Regions from separate parts of the Pseudoalteromonas sp. BSi20495 genome, predicted to be linked through region 2. Evidence: predicted binding sites of a transcription regulator. Region 2 holds the regulator's gene; the other holds the start of a gene.
The links. The regulator NrdR, encoded in region 2, represses ribonucleotide reductase genes. The targets are predictions, from matches to a motif close to AAACACNANATNTNGTGTTT.
Positions count from the first base shown of each region.

Region 1: a site for NrdR is predicted at 6,516-6,535, ahead of nrdA (class 1a ribonucleoside-diphosphate reductase subunit alpha). Genes of this name have one in related genera too.

Region 1 covers NZ_BADY01000176.1:4,700-15,754, forward strand. Annotated here, with positions in the region: gene P20495_RS01180 (zinc-binding dehydrogenase) at 1-311, shown strand, start outside; gene P20495_RS01175 (2,5-didehydro-3-deoxy-L-galactonate 5-reductase) at 343-1,107, shown strand; gene aldA (aldehyde dehydrogenase) at 1,112-2,560, shown strand; gene yfaE (class I ribonucleotide reductase maintenance protein YfaE) at 2,641-2,913, opposite strand; gene nrdB (class Ia ribonucleoside-diphosphate reductase subunit beta) at 2,913-4,043, opposite strand; gene nrdA (class 1a ribonucleoside-diphosphate reductase subunit alpha) at 4,110-6,392, opposite strand; gene P20495_RS01155 (HAD family hydrolase) at 6,805-7,485, opposite strand; gene ubiG (bifunctional 2-polyprenyl-6-hydroxyphenol methylase/3-demethylubiquinol 3-O-methyltransferase UbiG) at 7,485-8,195, opposite strand; gene gyrA (DNA gyrase subunit A) at 8,372-11,055, shown strand, end outside.
Region 2 covers NZ_BADY01000129.1:18,518-29,572, forward strand. Annotated here, with positions in the region: gene P20495_RS21690 (riboflavin synthase) at 1-34, opposite strand, end outside; partial or broken gene ribD (bifunctional diaminohydroxyphosphoribosylaminopyrimidine deaminase/5-amino-6-(5-phosphoribosylamino)uracil reductase RibD) at 65-1,186, opposite strand; gene nrdR (transcriptional regulator NrdR) at 1,189-1,638, opposite strand; gene glyA (serine hydroxymethyltransferase) at 1,914-3,170, opposite strand; gene thrC (threonine synthase) at 3,439-4,722, opposite strand; gene thrB (homoserine kinase) at 4,734-5,669, opposite strand; gene thrA (bifunctional aspartate kinase/homoserine dehydrogenase I) at 5,679-8,096, opposite strand; gene P20495_RS05085 (response regulator) at 8,325-8,690, opposite strand; gene P20495_RS05080 (ATP-binding protein) at 9,204-10,970, shown strand; gene rdgC (recombination-associated protein RdgC) at 11,055-11,055, shown strand, end outside.

The sequences.
Region 1 (11,055 bases), on a different contig from region 2:
TAAAACCCGCAATAGAGGCTATGACTGAAATAGCAGGGCGCCGGGGTCGTATAGTCATGGTGGCTATTCACAGTGTTAAACCTGAAATCGATTTATTTCAATTCTTTTGGAAAGAGTTGGAGTTATTAGGTGCACGTGTATACGAAGCGGCCGACTTTGATTGGGCTATCGAATTAATTTCATCGGGCCAAATAGATCTTAAACCTTTTATTAGTTCGGTTAGTTCGTTAACTGATATTGGTAGTGCATTTGCGAGTATGGATGGAAATCCAGAAGGCATGAAAGCGCTTGTTGAATGTAACCCACAATAATAAAAATTATAAAGGTATGAAAATGAATAATATGTTAGAAAAATTTAGTTTAGAGGGCAAAGTAGCCCTTGTTACAGGTTGTAAGCGCGGTATTGGTAAAGGTATTGCTCTAGGTTTAGCACAGGCTGGCGCTGATATTATTGGTGTATCTGCAAGCTTAGAGCTTGAAGGCTCTGAAGTAGAAAAAGAAGTTAAAGCCCTTGGCCGAAATTTTAAAGCCTACCAATGTGATTTTGGTGATCGTGATGCGCTTTATTCGTTTATTAATGATGTAAAAAGTGATTTTCCAAAAATTGATATTTTAGTCAATAATGCAGGTACAATCCTTCGTGCTCCTGCGGCTGAGCATGGCGATGATTTATGGGATAAAGTGATTGAAGTTAACTTAAATGCTCAATTTATTTTAAGCCGCGAAATAGGCAAACAAATGATAGAGCATGGCGAGGGTAAAGTTATTTTCACGGCTTCTTTGCTCACTTTTCAAGGTGGTATTACAGTACCAGGTTACGCAGCTAGTAAAGGTGCTATTGGGCAATTGGTTATGGCGCTTTCTAATGAATGGGCTGGCAAAGGCATTAATGTAAATGCGATTGCGCCAGGTTACATTGATACCGATAACACTGAGGCATTACGCAATGACAAAGAGCGTAATGCAGCCATCTTAGCGCGTATTCCACAAGGTCGATGGGGAAATCCTGAAGACTTTAAAGGGCCTGCTGTGTTCTTGGCTTCTGAGGCTGCTAGTTACGTAAACGGCGCTATTTTATTGGTTGATGGCGGATGGATGGGGAGATAGTTCAATGAACTTTCATAATAATGTGAATTTTATAAATGGCGAATATGTTGCTTCTAAAGCAAGTGGCACGATTGAAATATTAAGCCCATCTACAGGTAAAAAAATTGGTGAAATACCAAAAGGCTGTATAGAAGATGCGCAGTATGCACTTGAATCAGCGAATGTAGGGCAGAAAAAGTGGGCTAAATTGACAGCTCGCACACGTCAAAATATATTGCGTGTGTTTGCTAATAAAATTCGTGAAAATAAAGATATTCTTGCGCCAATGCTTGTTGCAGAGCAAGGTAAATTACTATCAGTTGCACAAATGGAAGTCGACGTAACAGCGACTTTTATTGACTATGCATGCGACCATGCACTTACTATTGAAGGCGATATTTTACCTTCAGATAACGATGATGAAAAAATATACATTCATAAAGTGCCACGAGGCGTAGTTGTTGGTATTACTGCGTGGAATTTTCCGTTGGCATTGGCTGGTCGTAAAATTGGACCTGCGTTAATCACAGGTAACTCTATTGTATTAAAACCTACTCAAGAAACACCTTTAGCAACCACCGAGCTAGGTCGTTTAGCAAACGAAGCGGGTATTCCTGCTGGCGTGCTAAACGTTATTAATGGATCAGGTTCTGTTGTTGGCCAAGCATTGTGTGAAAGCCCAATTACTAAAATGATCACCATGACAGGCTCTACTGCTGCAGGTAAGCAAATCTACAAAACTAGCGCAGAATACATGACGCCTGTAATGCTTGAACTTGGCGGTAAAGCGCCAATGGTTGTTATGGCCGATGCCGACCTTGATGAGGCTGTTGAAGGTGCGCTTTGGGGTCGTTTTGCTAACTGCGGGCAAGTATGCACCTGTGTTGAGCGTTTATATGTTCAAGAGTCTGTGTACGATGCGTTTATGGCTAAATTTATACCAGCTGTAAAAGCACTTCGTGTTGGAGATCCTATGAACCCAGATACGCAAATGGGTCCTAAATGTAATCAACGCGAAATAGACAACATTGATCACATAGTTCAACAAAGTATTCAACAAGGCGCTTCTGTCGCCACTGGTGGTAAAGTTGCTTCTGTTGAGGGTTTTGAAGGCGGTTGTTGGTACGAACCCACGTTACTTGTAGACGTTAAGCAAGATAACATTGCAGTGCACGAAGAAACTTTTGGCCCAGTACTCCCTATTGTTAAAGTTAAAGATATGGAGCAAGCGATTGAATACTGTAACGACAGTATTTATGGCTTAAGCGCTTATATATTTACGCAAAACTTTTTCGATATTAATAAAGCCATTAACGAATTAGAAGTGGGTGAAGTTTATATTAACCGTGGTATGGGTGAGCAGCACCAAGGTTTTCATAATGGCTGGAAACAGAGCGGCTTTGGCGGCGAAGATGGTAAATTTGGTCTAGAGCAATATCTAGAGAAGAAAACCGTTTATTTGAAAGAAAAATAATATTCCAAAATTTAGCCGTAATGCAGCTTAAGCAAAAAGCCAATAATGTTTTCATTATTGGCTTTTTATTTGTCAGCAGATTACTTTAAATTAATACTTATATCGCCATTGGGTTTACAGCAGCACAACAATATTTCGCCTTCTCGCACAAACGCAAGTGGCTCTTCGTTATACTCAACACTGCCAGACACTAAAGTAGCTCTGCAAGCTCCACAGTAGCCTTCACGGCATTGGAATGCGACGTCTATTTTCATGGATTCTAAGCAGTGTAAAAGAGAAGGGCAGCCAGTATTAAATTCTATACACTGGCTGTTTTCTGCAAGCGTTATGCTTGCAGTAGACTTGTCACTCATTATAAATCAAAATCACCAAATTCTGATGCATCAACTTGAGAGTCTATTTGACCAACAAGGTATGAGCTTATTTCTGCTTCTTGTGGTGCTACTTGTACATTATCAGACACGAGCCATGAGTTGATCCATGGAATAGGGTTACTGTTGTTTTCAAACTGTGCAGGTAAGCCAATCGCAGTCATACGGGCGTTGGTGATGTATTCAACGTACTGACATAAAATATGTTTATTTAAACCAATCATTGAGCCATCTTTAAACAGGTATTCTGCCCATTCTTTTTCTTGCTCTGCGGCTTCAACAAACATTTTAATTGCTTCGTCTCGGCACTGAGCGGCAACAATCGCCATTTCTGGGTCGTCTTTACCGTCTTGCATAATATTTAAAATATGCTGAGTACCCGAAAGATGCAGTGCTTCATCGCGCGCAATAAGCTTGATGATTTTAGCGTTACCTTCCATCAGTTCACGCTCAGCAAACGCAAACGAACATGCAAAGCTTACGTAAAAACGAATCGCCTCTAAAATATTTACCGACATCATTGCAAGGTAAAGTTTCTTTTTAAGCTCAAATAAATTCACGATAACGGTTTTACCGTTAATTTCGTGTTTTCCTTCACCGTATAAATTGTAAAGTGATACAGAGTTAATTAGGTCATCGTAATATTTTGTTACCGCATCAGCACGTTCGCTAATTTTATCGTTGCTAACAATGTCATCAAAAATAAGCTCAGGTGCTTGTGTTACGTTACGGATAATATGTGTGTATGAGCGGCTGTGAATTGTTTCACTAAACGCCCATGTTTCTATCCATGTTTCAAGTTCTGGTAGCGATACGATAGGCAGTAGGGCTACGTTTGGTGAACGCCCTTGCACACTATCAAGTAATGTTTGGTATTTTAAGTTACTTAAAAATATGTGCTTTTCGTGATCTGGTAATGCCTGAAAGTCTAAACGGTCTTTACTTACGTCCACTTCCTCAGGACGCCAAAAGAAAGACAATTGTTTTTCGATTAGCTTTTCAAAGATAGGGTACTTTTGTTGGTCGTAACGAGATACGTTAACTGTTTGGCCAAAAAACATTGGCTCTTGCATTTGGTTATTATGGTTTCGGCTAAAAGTAGTATAAGACATGTTTATCACTCAAAAAAACTATCAGAAAAAGCGGGCTAAATGCCCGCTTAAAATAAAAATTAGTAACTATATTTTACACGCGCCGCCTTCACAATCATCATCTTCCACTTCTGGAGTGTCTTCTTGTGAATCTGATGCGCCATCACGGGTGTTGTGATAGTACAACGTTTTAACGCCCAGTTTGTATGCACTAAGTAAGTCTTTTAATAAGACTTGCATAGGTACTTTACCGCCTTCGAACTTGTTTGGATCATAATTTGTGTTTGCTGAGATTGTTTGGTCAACAAATTTTTGCATTATGCCTACAAGCTGTAAGTAACCATCGTTTGATGGGATATCCCATAATAACTCATAGTTATTTTTTAAGCGTTCATACTCAGGAACTACTTGTTTTAAAATACCATCTTTGCTTGCTTTAACACTAATATGACCACGTGGAGGCTCAATACCGTTTGTAGCGTTAGAGATTTGCGACGATGTTTCTGATGGCATTAACGCACTTAATGTTGAGTTACGCATGCCGTGCTCTTTAATGTTTGCACGTAATGTATCCCAATCAAGATGAAGTGGTTCATCACAAATCTTATCTAAATCACGTTTGTACGTATCAGTTGGCATAATGCCTTGAGAGTACGTTGTTTCGTTAAACTTAGGACATGCACCACGCTCTTTAGCAAGCTCGTTAGATGCTTTCATCAAGTAGTATTGAATCGCTTCAAATGTTTTGTGAGTCAGGGCGTTCGCGCTGCCATCTGAATAACGTTTACCGTTTTTAGCTAGGTAGTATGCGTAGTTAATTACACCTATTCCTAACGTACGGCGTCCCATAGTTGCATTTTTAGCAGCCGGTACAGGGTAGTCTTGGAAATCAAGTAAGTTATCAAGTGCACGTACAGCAAGCTCAGCTAATTCTTCAAGCTCATCAAGTGATTCTATTGCACCTAAGTTAAATGCAGAAAGTGTACAAAGGGCAATTTCGCCTTCTTCGTCATTTACGTTATTAAGTGGCTTAGTTGGCAATGCAATTTCTAAACATAAGTTAGATTGGCGAATAGGCGCAACTTTAGCAATGAACGGGCTGTGTGTATTACAGTGATCCACATTTTGTAAGTAAATACGACCAGTACTTGCACGTTCTTGGGCAAACATAGAGAAAAGCTCAATGGCTTTGATACGCTTTTTACGGATAGACTCGTCTTGTTCGTATTTGACGTAAAGCGCATCAAATTCTGCTTGGTCTTCAAAAAATGCATCATAAAGGCCAGGCACATCTGATGGGCTAAATAACGTAATGTAATCGTCTTTAATTAAACGAGAATACATTAATTTATTAAATTGTACGCCGTAATCTAGGTGACGAACACGGTTGTCCTCTACACCACGATTATTTTTAAGTACCAGTAGGTTTTCTACTTCTAGGTGCCAAAGCGGGTAGAACAATGTCGCAGCGCCGCCACGTACACCACCTTGCGAACAACTTTTAACCGCTGTTTGAAAGTGCTTATAAAAAGGAATACAACCAGTGTGATACGCTTCGCCATTACGAATATGGCTACCTAGCGCACGAATTCGACCTGCGTTAATACCAATACCCGCACGTTGTGAAACGTACTTAACAATAGCTGATGATGTTGCATTGATTGAATCGAGGCTGTCGCCACATTCAATTAATACACATGAGCTAAATTGACGAGTAGGGGTACGAACACCAGCCATTATTGGTGTAGGCAATGAAATCTTAAATAACGATACCGCATCATAAAAACGTTTAATGTAATTAGTACGCGTTTCACGTGGGTAGTCAGCAAATAAACTTGCCGCTACTAAAATATATAAAAACTGTGCGCTTTCGTAAATTTCACCTGTTACACGGTTTTGAACGAGGTACTTACCTTCAAGCTGTTTTACAGCAGCGTAGCTGAAGTTAAGATCGCGAGAATGATCAAGGTACGCATCAAGCTCATCTAATTCTTGCTCTGTATAATCTACTAATAAGTGAGCATCATAGCGTTTGTCTTCAACCATTTTAGTTACATGATCAAATAAACGTGGTGGCTCAAATTGGCCATAGGCTTTTTTACGTAGGTGGAATACAGCTAAACGCGCTGATAAATACTGGTAATCTGGCGATTCTTTTGAAATCTGATCTGCAGCTGCTTTAATAATGGTTTCGTGAATATCTTTGGTACGAATACCATCGTAAAATTGAATGTGTGATTTTAATTCAACTTGCGAAACCGAAACGTTATTTAAACCTTCGGCGGCCCATTCAATAACGCGATGGATCTTATCAAGATCAAGCGGCTCTTTACGCCCGTCACGTTTGCTTACAGATAACTGTTGGTTCATAGCTTTGCCTGTATTCCTTGGGGATTATGTATTTTGACCAATGTTTACACCTCAAATTAGCAAGGTGTAGTGCTCATTTATTATAGGTTTCACCAAATTAGTGAATTTAATTGAATAACATTTGGCCACAATATCTGGTGTTGTTCAATTTAGAGATCACAAGATAGTGTGGTCTGCATTGTTTTGCAAGGGACATAATTGCCCCTGTTTGTGGATAACTTTGGGATAACGCATTTGTGTTAGTAGACACTCACCTTCGAACAATCATTTAAGTTGAAATATGCAAAAATCAACTAATGATCTGCTAAATTTACGCATTTTAAAAATAAATTTTGACTGCTTTTTTTATCAGCAAGCTTTGCATAAAAACTAACACAATCACAATATATAGTGTTTATTAATTAACATAGCACTATATATGGTTAAAACCATCAATTGGACTTAGCCAGTTTAAATTGGCTTTCCAGCTTAATGCCTCATCTTCACTGGGAATGTAACCCCAAAGTGCAGTCGCGGTATGCATACCTGCTGCTTTGCCTGCTTGTATGTCACGCTGTGCATCACCAATGTATAAACAACGCTTTGGCTGTACTTGCATAAGCTTTGCACAATGTAGCAGTGGTAAAGGTGATGGCTTGGCCTCTGCTAAAGTGTCACCACTTATTACTACACTGGCATTTTTTAAAGCAGGAATAGCTGCAACTAAAGGATCGGTTAAAAACCCTGGTTTGTTAGTCATGATCCCCCATTTGATCTTTTTCTGATCTAGGGCGATAAGTAACGATTCAACTCCGCTGAAGCAGCGTGTGTGATTTGCTATGTTTGCAGCGTACTCGTCAACTAATTGCTTTATAAGCTCGCTTTGGGGTTGTTTGTCCCATAACGCTTTAAAACCAGCCTCTAATAATGCGCCAGCGCCGTTAGATGCCGCAGGACGGTATATATCACTACTAACAGGCTCTATTTTATTGCTAATAAGCACTGCATTTAAAGCGGCACCTAAATCATCCGCAGTGTCGAGTAGGGTGCCGTCTAAATCAAATAAAAATGCATCGTACTCAATAAGGGGATGGGGGGCTTGAGAGTTAGCCATTAAGCTAACTTCTCAAAATAAAGTATGTAATTTACGCTAACGTCGTTATTAAGCGTATATTGCTTTGATAGTGGGTTATAAGAAAGGCCTGTACTTGCACGAACTTTTAAACCCGCTTGCTCTGCCCATGCAATGAGCTGTGCAGGTTTTATAAACTTTTTATGGTCGTGTGTACCTTCAGGCACCATTTTTAAAAGCTTTTCAGCACCAACAATAGCGTATAAGTATGCTTTAGGTGTTTTGTTCAGGGTTGAAAAAAACACGTCTGCGCCTGGTTTGGCTAATGCGGCTACGGCATGAATGATAGATGCTGGGTCGGGAACGTGCTCAAGCATTTCCATACAGGTTATTACATCAAAGCGCTCTGGATTTTGTGAAGCAAACTCTTCTGCAGGCACTTTTATATAATCTACATTTACGCCAGTTTCTAAACTGTGCAACTTAGCAACAGTTAAAGGCTCTTGCCCCATGTCGATGCCAGTTACTTTTGCGCCCATGCGCGCCATGCTTTGGCTTAAAATACCGCCACCACAGCCAACGTCGAGTGTTTCTTTATCGAATAAGCCTTGCGTTTTGTTTGCTATAAAGTCTAAACGTAACGGGTTAATTTCGTGAAGAGGTTTGAATTCTCCGTCTAGGTCCCACCAACGCTCGGCGATGGCTTCAAATTTTGCTATTTCTGCGTGATCTACATTTTGATGTTCGGTCATAAAATACTTCCTCGTCAATCTGAGGCCATTATATAGGGCTAAATTGATAAATCGCAAAGTTTTGCGCCTGTAAATTAAAATTAATTGTGATAGCATGACTGTTAGAAATAATAACAATACTCTTAATCCCCAATACCGGGTCGTTGAGAGCTGATACTGAAGGAATGTGATATCAAATGACTGATCTCGCCAATGAAATTCTGCCAGTCAATATTGAAGACGAGTTAAAAAACTCCTACTTAGATTACGCGATGAGCGTAATTGTAGGACGTGCATTACCAGACGTACGTGACGGCTTAAAACCTGTTCATCGCCGCGTTTTGTTTGCAATGAACGAGCTTAGTAATGACTGGAACAAGCCTTACAAAAAATCGGCCCGTGTGGTCGGTGACGTAATCGGTAAATACCACCCACACGGCGACAGTGCAGTTTATGACACGATAGTTCGTATGGCTCAGCCATTCTCACTACGTTATATGCTTGTAGATGGCCAAGGTAACTTCGGTTCGGTTGATGGCGATTCAGCTGCGGCAATGCGTTATACTGAAGTACGTATGGCAAAAATGTCGCATGAGCTATTAGCTGATCTTGAAAAAGAAACGGTTGATTTCGTTCCTAACTACGACGGCACAGAACAAATCCCTGACGTTTTACCAACAAAGGTCCCTAACTTATTAGTTAACGGATCATCAGGTATTGCGGTAGGTATGGCTACAAATATCCCACCACATAACTTAACAGAAGTTATTAATGGTTGTTTAGCGCTTATAATCAATCCTGAATTAACTATAACTGAGTTAATGGATTATATTCCGGGCCCAGATTTTCCAACCGCTGCAATTATCAACGGTAAGAAAGGTATTGAACAAGCATACCAAACTGGCCGTGGTAAAGTGTACATGCGTGCACGTGCTGAGATTGAAACGGATGAAAAAACAGGCCGTGAAACAATTATCGTTCACGAAATTCCTTATCAAGTTAACAAAGCACGCTTAATTGAAAAAATTGCTGAGCTTGTTAAAGATAAAAAAATTGAAGGCATTAGTGCACTACGTGATGAATCAGACAAAGACGGTATGCGTATCGTTATTGAGATCAAACGTGGTGACGTAGGCGAGGTTATTTTAAACAACTTGTATGCGCAGACTCAGTTACAAACTGTGTTTGGTATGAATATGGTTGCGTTAATTAACAACCAGCCTAAGTGTTTCAACTTAAAAGAAATGCTAGAAGAGTTTATTATTCACCGTCGTGAAGTAGTAACTCGTCGTACAGTATTTGATTTACGCAAAGCCCGCGATCGTGCACATATGCTAGAGGGTTTAGCTATTGCGCTTGCAAACATTGACCCTATTATCGAACTTATTCGTAAATCCCCTACACCTGCTGAAGCTAAAGTTGCTTTAACGGCACGTTCGTGGGAATTAGGTAATGTAAAATCAATGCTTGAAAAAGCAGGCGAAGATAATGTTGCACGTCCAGATTGGCTAGCTGCTGATTTAGGTATTCGCGACGGTCAGTATTTTATTTCAGAGCAACAAGCCCAAGCAATCCTAGATTTACGCTTACACAAGCTAACAGGTCTTGAGCATGAAAAAATCCTGAGTGAATATCAAACACTATTAGATTTAATTGCTGAGCTTTTACATATTTTGGCAACGCCAGAGCGTTTAATGGAAGTTATTCGTGATGAGTTAGTTGAAATTAAAGCACAATACGGCGATGAACGTCGTACTGAAATTAATGCAGCGGCTCACGATATTAGCTTAGAAGATTTAATTACCGAAGAAGACGTTGTAGTAACGCTTTCTCACGAAGGTTATGTGAAATATCAGGCATTGTCTGATTACGAAGCACAACGCCGTGGTGGTAAAGGTAAATCAGCAACGAAGATGAAAGATGAAGATTTCATTGAACGTCTACTCGTTGCAAATACGCACGATACTATTTTATGTTTCTCTACGGCCGGGCGTTTATATTGGCTTAAAGTATATCAGTTACCACTGGCAAGTCGTGCAGCGCGCGGTAAGCCAATTGTTAACTTGTTACCACTTGAAGCTGATGAACGAATTACTGCTATATTGCCAGTACGCGAGTACGCAGAAGATAAATACATCTTTATGGCAACAGCATTTGGTACAGTTAAGAAAACACCATTAACGGCTTACAGTCGTCAACGTGCAAGCGGTATTATTGCTGTTAACTTAAATGAAGGCGATAGCCTGATTGGGGTTGATATTACCGATGGTAGCAACGAAATTATGTTGTTCACTGATGCAGGTAAAGTTGTACGTTTTAAAGAAGCTGAAGAAACAACGGTTGTTGATGAAAACGGTAATCCAGTATTAGACGAAGAAGGTAACCCTGAGATTCGCTTCAAAGGTGTTCGCCCTATGGGTCGTACTGCTACAGGTGTTCGTGGTATTAAAATGCCAGATGAGCAACGCGTAGTATCGTTAATTGTACCAAAAACTGACGGTGCTATTCTGACGGTAACTGAAAACGGTTACGGTAAGCGTACGCAACTTGAAGATTACCCATCGAAGAGTCGTGCAACACAGGGTGTTGTATCAATTAAGGTGAGTGAACGTAACGGTGCTGTTGTTGGTGCTGTGCAAGTTGACGACAACGATGAAATAATGATTATTTCAAATCGTGGTACCTTAGTACGAACTCGTGTTAATGAAGTTTCTACGGTTGGACGTAACACTCAAGGTGTTATTTTGATCAGAACTATTGACGAAGAGCAAGTAGTTGGTTTACAACGTATAGAAGAGATTGAAGTTACTCAAAGTGACTTGATTGATATTGAAGACGTTGAAACTGTAGATACGGTTATTGATGAAGTAGCGGATGATAA
Region 2 (11,055 bases):
TTTTGCCTGTGGCTTCTATTATCCCAGTAAACATAGCGCTACTCTTTTTATTAAGTGATTTTAATGAGTTTTTTAACGCGGTGATACGTAAGTCGTCACCAATGCGCGCACATTCATTAAATGTTAAATCAACGGTGTTTTGCATACTCGTCAATTCAGGAAAATTAACTAAACTTTTTGCATCATGGCCCATTAGTTTAGGCGCCAAATAAAAAACAAACTCGTCAACTAAATTAAGCTCTGTCATTTTACCAGCAAGTGTTGCGCCAGCTTCAAGCCAAACATTATTAAACTGCAGTTGCCCAAGTTTTTCTAAAACGGCTTGTAAATCAACTTTACCGTTACTTTCACTGACTTCAATATGCTTTACAAAATGCGGCCATTGCAATGATTTATCAACCTTAATGGTAAATATAATTACATCACTTTGGATTTCAAATAAAGCAAGGTCAGGTGTTAAACGGTTTTGAGAGTCAATTATAACACGCACGGGCTGGCGAAGCGGCAAATCAGTAGGCAGTGTGCAAGGCAGCTCACTTAGTCGCACATTAAGTTTAGCATCATCGACTAACACGGTATCGGCACCGGTTAAAATAGCGCAGCTTTTCGCTCGGTATAATTGTACGTCTTGTCGAGCAGCAGGGCTTGTGATCCACTTACTTTGCCCATTTTTAAGGGCTGTTTTACCATCTATGCTTGCTGCCATTTTACAGGTCACATAAGGTAAGCCTTGTTCCATTCGCTTAAAAAAGCCAACGTTAAGTGCTCGCGCTTGTGATTCGAGTAACCCATAAGCAACGTCAATACCGGCATCGCTCAATATTTTAAGGCCTTTGCCAGCAACTTGTGGGTTTGTATCAACCATAGCGGCAATTACTTTTACTACGCCCGCCTTTTTTAAGCCTTCAGCGCACGGTGGCGTACGCCCATAATGACTACACGGTTCAAGCGTTACATAAGCCGTTGCACCTTGTGCATTATTACCCGCTATTGCCAGCGCATTTACTTCAGCATGGCCTTGACCTGCTAATTGATGAAAACCCTCACCAATTATTTGATTATTTTTAACTAATACACAGCCAACATTAGGGTTAGGCGTGGTAGTAAACCGGCCTTTTTTGGCAAGCTCTATGGCACGTGCCATATACATTTCATCATGTTCTGTAAAAGTAGTTTGGCTTTGCATTGTTACTCCCCTAAACGGGCAATTTCTTCGCCAAATTCGCGTATGTCTTCAAACGAACGATAAACAGAGGCAAATCTTACATACGCTACTTTATCGAGCTTTTTGAGGGCTTCCATAATGCATTCACCAACCAAATGGCTTGAAATTTCTCGCTCGCCTGTAGCACGCAACTGCGATTTTATTATATTCACTACTTCGTCTACTTGCTCTGTGCTCACTGGGCGTTTTTCGAGTGCGCGATTTAAGCCATTTAATAATTTATCTTCGTTAAATGGTTCGCGGCTGCCATCTTGTTTAATAACACGAGGCATAACCAGTTCAGCGCCTTCAAATGTAGTAAAGCGCTCGTGGCAGTCGTTGCACTCACGGCGCCTGCGAACTTGATGGCCTCCACCAACAAGGCGTGAGTCAATAACTTTAGTATCTTTTGCGGTACAAAATGGACAATGCATAGCTCGGTACTTCCGTTTTAAAACAAAAAAGACCGCTAAATAGCGGTCTTTTATCTTAGCAAAAATTAAGGTCTGTTGCTCTTTCAGGATTTAAATTTGTTTTATCTAGAGCCAATTTAATTGCACTGTGCGATTTATAATCGAATAAACTGAGTCAAAACCCAGCCACAAAGCAAAAACTACTTTTAGAGCCACTTCAAAAACAGCGCAAATTTAATCTCAAAAGATAAACAGCTCCCTAACTGTTGTGCTGTTAATTACTGTTGCTTATGCAATTAAGCGTATACAGGTAATTTTGCACAAATTGCTTTTACTTTTTCTTTAACTTGCGCCTGTACAGATTCATCAGTGATGTTATCTAGTACGTCACAAATCCATCCAGCAAGCTCTTTTGATTCTTCTTCTTTGAAACCACGACGAGTGATTGCAGGAGAACCAATACGCAAACCAGATGTTACAAACGGAGAACGTGGATCGTTTGGCACTGAGTTTTTATTAACTGTGATGTTAGCGTTACCAAGGGCTGCGTCTGCATCTTTACCAGTAATATCTTTATCGATTAAATCAAGTAGGAATAAGTGGTTTTCAGTTTTGTCAGATACGATTTTGTAGCCGCGCTCTTGCATTACAGCAACCATTGCTTTTGCGTTTTTAACAACTTGTGTTTGGTATACTTTAAATTCTGGTTGAAGCGCTTCTTTAAATGCCACGGCTTTTGCTGCAATAACATGACATAAAGGACCACCTTGGCCACCAGGGAAAACTGCGCTGTTAAGCTTTTTATAGATTGCTTCGTCGCCACATGCAGAGATAATTAAACCACCACGAGGACCAGCAAGTGTTTTATGCGTAGTTGTAGTTACAACATGTGCATGAGGAACTGGGCTTGGGTAAACGCCTGCCGCAATTAAACCTGCAACGTGAGCCATATCAACAAACAGATAAGCACCTACTTTGTCAGCAATTTCACGGAATTTAGCCCAATCAACAATACCTGAGTACGCTGAGAAACCACCAATAATCATTTTTGGTTTGTGCTCAAGTGCTAGTGCTTCAACTTGTGCGTAATCAATTTCGCCCGTTGCTTCATCTAGTCCGTATTGGATTGCATTGTAAAGCTTACCAGAGAAGCTTACGTGAGAACCGTGAGTTAAGTGACCACCATGAGCTAAGCTCATACCTAATACAGTATCGCCTGCTTCTAATAGCGCTAGAAAAACAGCAGCGTTTGCTTGCGAACCAGCATGTGGCTGTACGTTTGCGTAGTCAGAACCAAATAATTCGTTAGCACGGTCAATTGCTAATTGCTCAACAACATCTACATGCTCACAACCGCCATAATAACGTTTGCCTGGGTAACCTTCTGCGTATTTGTTAGTAAGCTGTGAACCCTGTGCTTCTAGTACACGTGGGCTACAGTAGTTTTCAGATGCAATTAGTTCAATGTGCTCTTCTTGGCGAGCAGTTTCTTTAGTGATTGCGTCAAATAACTCTGGATCAAAATCCGAAATATTCATGCTACGTTCTAACATTGGGGTCTCCTAGGGCAACGTGTATGGTGTTTTTTAGAGGCTTTATTGTACGCTTTAAACGACTCTTTGCCTACGCTCTTAAGTTGAGGATATTTAAACAGGGATTGAAACTATTTCACAGACTTTTTAAGATGATATTTTTTAATAAGTACATAACTATTTTAAATGCATTTCATTTTTCACATTTAATTAGCTAATGAAAGCCTCTCTTTTTTGAATTATAATTTATAAAAAAAGCGGCCATAGCCGCTTTAATTGTTATTTTTTATTATCCTAGCTTTGCAAGTATTTCTGTACGTAATGCGTCGTAATCGGCGTTTATATCGCTTGCTAGACATGGTTTTGCTAATGCATCGCTAAGTGGTTTTGGCATATCCAATTCAATATTTAAAATATCCTCCACGCTTTCTTTAAACTTAGCAGGGTGAGCGGTCGCTAAAAAGATACCCGCTGCACCAGGCGCTCGATTTTCAACAAGACCTTGGTACGCAATAGCAGTGTGAGGCTCTGCAACATAACCCGTTTGTTGAATTTTTTTCATCACCGATTGCGTGTCTTGCTCGTTTACGCTAGTTGAATAAAAGTTATCGTAGCTAAACCAGTTATTATCTAACATTGTTTGCACACGTGGCCAGTTGTTTGGCTTACTTACATCCATTGCATTTGAAAGCGACTCAAGTGTTGCGCTTGGCGTCCACGTTTTATCAAGCATAAAGCGCGGCACAGTATCATTTTGGTTGGTTGTTGCACTTAATTTACCTACAGGTAAGCCAATAACCGCACCAATCATTGCAGCACATACATTACCAAAGTTGCCACTTGGCACTGATATATGCGCTGTTGCGCGTTTTTCTTTTGGTAGTTGTGCAATGGCCTCAAAGTAATAACAAACCTGAGCAACTAAACGGCTAATATTAATTGAATTAGCAGAATTAAGCCCAAGTGTTGATTTAACTTCTTCATCTAAAAAGGCATTTTTAACTAACTCTTGGCAATCATCAAAGCTGCCCTCAACTGCATAACAATGAATATTGTTACCTAGCGTAGTAAATAGCTTTTGCTGAGCAAGTGAAATTTTGCCTTTAGGATATAAAATTACAACATCAATATTTGGCTTATTATAAAAAGCATGTGCAACGGCTGCACCAGTATCGCCCGATGTTGCGGTTAAAATAGTTACTTTTTCATCTTCATTAAATTGCGCCAAACACTCTGCCATAAAGCGGCCACCAAAGTCTTTAAACGCAAGCGTAGGACCATGAAACAACTCTAAGCAGTATGTATTCTCTTCAACTTCCACCAGCTTAACTGGAAAGTTAAATGCATTTTTAACCATTTGTGCCACAGTGTCGCTTGGTAGCTCATCACCAATTAGGTGAGATAATATTTTGCCACTGCGTGTTACAAAGTCCATATCAAGCAATGCATCAACATCGGACAGTGGGGCAAGGGTTTCAGGAAAAAACACACCTTGATTACGACCCAAACCTGTTTTTACGGCTTCAACGAACGACACTTTTTGTGAGCTATCTTTTAAATTATGTAATTGCATGACTACCTATCCTATAAAACTGTTAATTGACGCGTGCCGTCGTTATCTAATTTACAAATGTGGCAAAAGCCTTGCTCGTTAATGTAATTTGCCTCTAACCACTGCGCGCATTGCTGTGCAGCTTCAAGTGTTTTACATACACTAAACAAGGTGGGTCCTGCGCCCGAAATACTCACTATTTCAGCGCCCAGCGCTGGTAAGCTTGCTTTGGCTTCACTAAAGCCTTTAATAAGCGGTGCGCGGTAAGGTTCTGCTATTTCATCTTTCATTATGCTCAGCGCATCGTCAAAACGATTAGTTAACAGTAAGCTACTAAATGCCGATAAACGCTGTGCAAACTCAACACTTGCATGCATGCTCAACTCTTTTGGTAAAACCGAGCGCGCTTTTGCAGTGTTGAGTGAAAAACCAGGGAACGCAGCAACGTAGTACCAATTATCATCAACAGGCAGTGCAATCGATTTATCAGGGATTAAATCACCTGTTAATTGCAAACCACCTAAATAACATGGCGTGATGTTGTCGTAATGACGACCGCCGCTTACCACAGCTTCAAAGTCAGCCATAAGCTCAATAAGCTCAACCTGACTTAAGTTAGTTTGTGCAAACTTATCAAGAGCTGCAAAGGTAGCCACTACCGAACATGCACTAGAGCCAAGCCCAGATCCAATTGGTAAATTCTTTTTAAGCTCGAGCTTTACGCTTGGCATATTAGGCGCAACATGCGCTCTAAAATGCACTAAACACTGGTACGCTAAATTTTCATTAGCATCACTTGGTAACTTGTGAGCGTAGTCGCCAGTGCAAATAAATTCGTCACTTGGTGCTGCACTTACAATGGCTACATCGCCTAATAAACTGCCATCAATTGGCGCAAGCGCTGCGCCAAGTGCATCAAAACCCACTGCAAAATTACCAATAGACGCCGGAGCATATACTTCAATCATAACGAGCTCCTAGCGCGATAGTGTTTTTAAAATATCAGCAAATACACCCGCTGCTGTTACTTCAGAGCCTGCACCATAACCACGAATTACAAACGGACGTGGCTGGTAGTATTGACTTAAAATAGCCAGCGCGTTTTCGCCATCGCGAATTACATTAAGCGCATGTTTTTCATCAACAGCCTCAATACCTACTTTACAGTGACCTTCTTTAATTGTACCTACATAACGAAGTACCTTACCTTCGCTCGCAGCACTTTGAATGCGGTCATTAAAATCAGCATCTAGGCTTGGTAGTTTTGCCATAAACTCATCAACGCTATCACCTTGTGCAAAACCTTGTGGTAATACTGACTCAACTTCAATATCGCTTAGCTCCAACTTCATGCCGGCTTCGCGAGCAATGATCAATAACTTACGTGCTACATCGGTACCCGATAAATCATCACGAGGGTCTGGCTCAGTAAAACCGCTTTCTTTGGCTTTAATAGTTGCCTCAGAAAGTGATAAACCATCTTGAAGTGCGCCAAACATATACGAAAGTGAGCCTGATAAAATACCGCTAAACTCTAATAACTCATCACCGGCACCAAATAATGACTGCAAGTTATCGATAACTGGTAAGCCTGCACCAACATTTGTTTCGTATAAAAATTTACGATTATTCTTTTGTGTTGCCGCAATTAAATCTTGGTAATACGTGTATGAGCTTGTTGTTGCTTTTTTATTGGCAGCAACTACATGAAAACCTGCATTTAAAAAGTCTACATACTGCGCAGCAAGTGCATCTGAAGATGTACAATCTACTAATACCGGATTCACTAAGTGGTTTTGCTTAACAAATTGCTCTACTAACTTTAAATCAAATGCTTGCTCAGATGAGGCTAATTTTTGCTGCCAATCACTAAAAGCAATGCCTTCGTTATCAAGGTGTAATTGACGAGAGTTAGCAACACCGTACAAGTTGAGTTTAATATTACGCTTTTCAAGCCAAGCTTGTTGACGTTCAAGCTGATTAATAAGCTCTTGCCCTACTAAGCCACAACCTAGTAAAAACACATCAATTGACGGCACATGCGTGAAAAAGTTTTCATGGCATATTTTTACGGCGTCATTACACAACTCACCATCAATTACCGCAGAAATAGCACTTTCTGTAGAATCCTGTGCAATTGCCACAATATTTACTTGCGCTTGTGCAAGCGATGCAAAAAACTTAGCTGCTAAACCACGGTGTGCGCGCATGTTATCGCCCACTAAAGTAACAATGGCTAAATTGCGCTGCACTTGTACAGGCTCAATAAGCCCTGCTTGTAATTCAAGCTCAAATGCAGTTTGTAGCGCATCGAGTGCAAGTGCTAGGTCTGTTTCGTGCACACAAAAACTAATGCTAAATTCACATGATGATTGCGTGATCAATACAATTGATACGTTATCGTGAGCAAGCGCGTTAAATACCTTAGACGCCATGCCTACTTTACCTTTCATGCCAGGGCCTGAAACAGTTAACATTGCAAGGTCTTGTAAGCTAGAAAGCGCTTTTACGGGCTCATCAGATGAATAATCGTTACCAATTAATGAGCCTTGTGCGTCTGGGTTATGCGTATTTTTAATTTCACATGGCACGCCTGCTTTAGCACACGGTAAGATTGTTTTAGGGTGAAGTACTTTTGCACCAAAGTAAGAAAGCTCCATCGCTTCTTTATAAGATAAAAAATCTACTTTAGTGGCTTTTTTAATATAACGAGGATCAGCGCTATATACGCCATCAACGTCAGTCCAAATTTGGCAAATCTCAGCTTCTAAACATGCCGCAGCAATAGCTGCTGAGTAGTCTGAACCATTACGGCCAAGCGTTGTAAGCTCACCTTTATCATTACTCGCCGTAAAACCAGGCATGATATAAATAGTTGCAGGGTTTTCTTTAAGCACAGCTTGAAAGCGCGCTTTACTTGCCACTAAATCCGCTTCTGCATCAATGTAGCCACCCGTTGAAGCTATACAGCTTGTTGCTTCTAAGTATCTTGCATCTTGCGAGTTCAATAAAGCCTGCATTAAAGAAACACTAACGCGCTCTCCAAAGCTAATTACAAATGCGCGAACTTGATCAGGGCAACACTGTATAAGCGACACGCCATCTAATTTATTTTTAAGTTCCCTTAGGTCTGGCCAGCTTGTAACTACTACGCCACTTTTTTCAACGTCAGCTTTTAAGCCTTCACAACGGCTAGCTAATGCTTGCCATTGCTGCGAAAAATCTAAGCCTTGCTCTGCCTCACTTGCTAACGCAACTAATGAATCGGTCATTCCACCTGGAGCAGAAAGCACCAATAACATTTCATCTTTTAGCTGTGCTTTAACTAATTGAGCTACCTGCTGAAGGCAAGTAAAGTCGGCAAGCGACGAGCCTCCAAATTTTAAAACGCGCATTGTTTATGTTCCTCATCCCATAAAACGAAAAAAGGCCTGTGTTCTAAGTGAACACAGGCCTTTAAATTTGTTGCACCGACCTATGCCACTATCCAGTAAGAATGGTGGTTGTAATAATAATGGTCAGTACGCGATTAATTGTTTTCATAGGTTAAGACTGCCTTAACAAAGGCTATGCTGTCAACCCCAAATTAAAAGATAAAACAGCCTTTTTGAACATGAAAAAACCTAATGAATGCCAAATTTATGCAAAATATTATTCATGCGGGTTTTATCTATTGGTTTATTTATAAAATCGATAGCGCCTAATTGAGTAACTCGTAACTTCATTTTGTCTTGAATATCTGCCGATATGACGAGCACAAAACACTCTATTTTATTAGCTTTGATATACTCAAGCACTTGAACTCCATCAACTTCAGGCATAGTTAAATCCAAACATAACAAATCAAAATTATGAGTATTTAATAGCTCAATAGCTTGTGCGCCATTTATTGCTTGCTGAATATCTGCATCAAGACATTGCTGCAAACATCGAATAACTTGCTTACGAGCCACGGTTGAGTCATCACATACTAAAATAGAAAAATTCATAATATTTACTACTGTATTAAGCATAATTAAATTTGTTAAAAAACAGCTATCCATAGCAACTTTATTTTATCTTATCACGGTCTCTTTATAAGCAAACAAAGTAATGGTAATTATTTACTCTTAAATTTTCACCCTACGATAAACTATAGTACTAGGCGTATTGTTCTTACATAACTAAACATGCTCATTTCGGTAGCTAATCAGGTACAAAGTTTGTAACCTAACCGCTTAGTAAAAATGTCGGGATCTGGTTATGCATTCCTTGCTTAAAATCAAACATGCCGAAGTAAAATAAAGCTAAAGACTCAATGTAATCAGAAAATAAATTTTGATTACATTAACAGAAATCATTATTTAACTAAGGGGGGAAAGTTAAATATCTGAGATACACTTCCGACTTTTAACACTTTTTAATAAGTAAAAATTAATTTTTATTTATTTTTACGCCTTTATTGACTAGCTTTTATATAAACCGCAGTTATTTAACTCAACCCAAGGAACCATAAATCACTTATGTTACAACAAAGCCTTTCTAAAAAGTTGCTGACCAGTGTGCTATCGGTCTATTTTTTGCTTACCTTTGTGGTCACTTGCGGACAAGTTATTGCCGAATATGTAAACACTAAGGACTATATAAGAGACGAGCTAACTACTTTACAAAAAACCTTCAGCCGAAGCCTAACCCGTGCTATTTGGGAGCTGAATATAAAGCAAACCATAACAACTGCAGAAGGTCTGTTAGCTATTCCTATGATTGAAGGTATTATTGTCCGTGATGATAGTGGTGAAGTAATTTCGCAACTCGGCCGTTCTCTCGATATACATAAACTTTACAGCCAACAGCTAGTACAAGAAGAAGTCATGTTAGAGGACTCTAAGTCTGGTTTGTTTGGTTATACTTTTCCGCTTATTTTTGAGTTTTCAGGCAGAGCAACGCAAGTTGGCGATGTGACGTTATTTTCTAGTCGTGAAGTCGTTTTTAGTCGAATCATGGTTTCAATCTACTTTTTGATTGGTAACGCAATGATTAAAACTACTTTTTTAATCATTCTATTTCTAATGGCATTTAGAAAGTTACTCACAGACCCTTTATCTCAGCTAACAGATCAAATAGAAAACCTCGAACTAGACGAACTTGAAGGGCAACATATAGAAATCGAAACGGAGGAACATAATGAACTCAACGTTATGGAACAATCGTTTAATAAATTAATAGATAAAGTAGTCCAATACCGTCTAGAGCTCGAGCAAGCACAAAAAGAACTCATTATTAGTAATGAGAAGCTAGATCAACATAACATTCAATTAGAACAAGATGTAGCACGTAAAACATCAAATTTAAGCCAAGCAATGATGGATCTACAGCAGCAAAAATATGAATTAGAAAAACAAAAAATTGTACTTACTGACGAAGTTGATCTTCGTAGAAGTACAGAGCAAGAGCTGCTAACAAAACAAACTGAACTAGAACGCTATGTTGAAGAATTAAGTCTTGCACAAGAGCGCTTACTTGGCACTGAAAAAATGGCTGCATTAGGGGGACTCGTTGCTGGGATAACTCATGATATAAATACCCCTATAGGAATTGGGGTGACTGCAATTTCGTTTTTACAAGAACGCTTAAATCAGCTTGAAGCCGCCTATAAAGAAAAAACGCTTTCGCCGAAAGCCCTTGAAGAGTTCATTAATGACGCAAAGCAAAGTACGAGTTTGCTTACAACTAACCTTGATAGAGCCTCAGAACTAATTGCAAGTTTTAAACAAATAGCCGTAGATCAGGCAAGTGATGCAGTAAGAACGATCAATTTTAAAGACTACGTGAACGAGGTGATCCGTTCACTTCATCCCAAGCTCAAAAAAACATCTCATAAACTTCAGCTAGAATGTCCTGATGACTTAGTTTTAAATTTACCTGCGGGGGCAATAAGCCAAATTTTCACTAACCTAATAATGAACTCGCTAATTCATGGTTTTGAAAATATAAACAACGGCATTATAGATATAAAAATAGCCAGCGACGAAACATTTTTAACTATTGATTATAAAGATAATGGGAGCGGTGTTACAGAGCAACAACTTAAAAAGCTGTTTGACCCTTTTTTCACAACAAAACGAGATCAAGGCGGTAGTGGGCTTGGTACACATATAATGTTCAATTTAGTAAAACAAACTTTAAGTGGTTCAATTGAAGCGATTAGCGAACCAGGTGAGGGTTTGCACTACCATATACAATTCCCTAAAAACATGCCTAAACCCCTGCCTATTTTTAATCAGAATTAAATTGGCAGGAATAAAATCAAGCATTTCGAGATAGTGATTTTATTGTTATGATTGGGCAAATTTTTCAAATGGATCAGTACCCCTA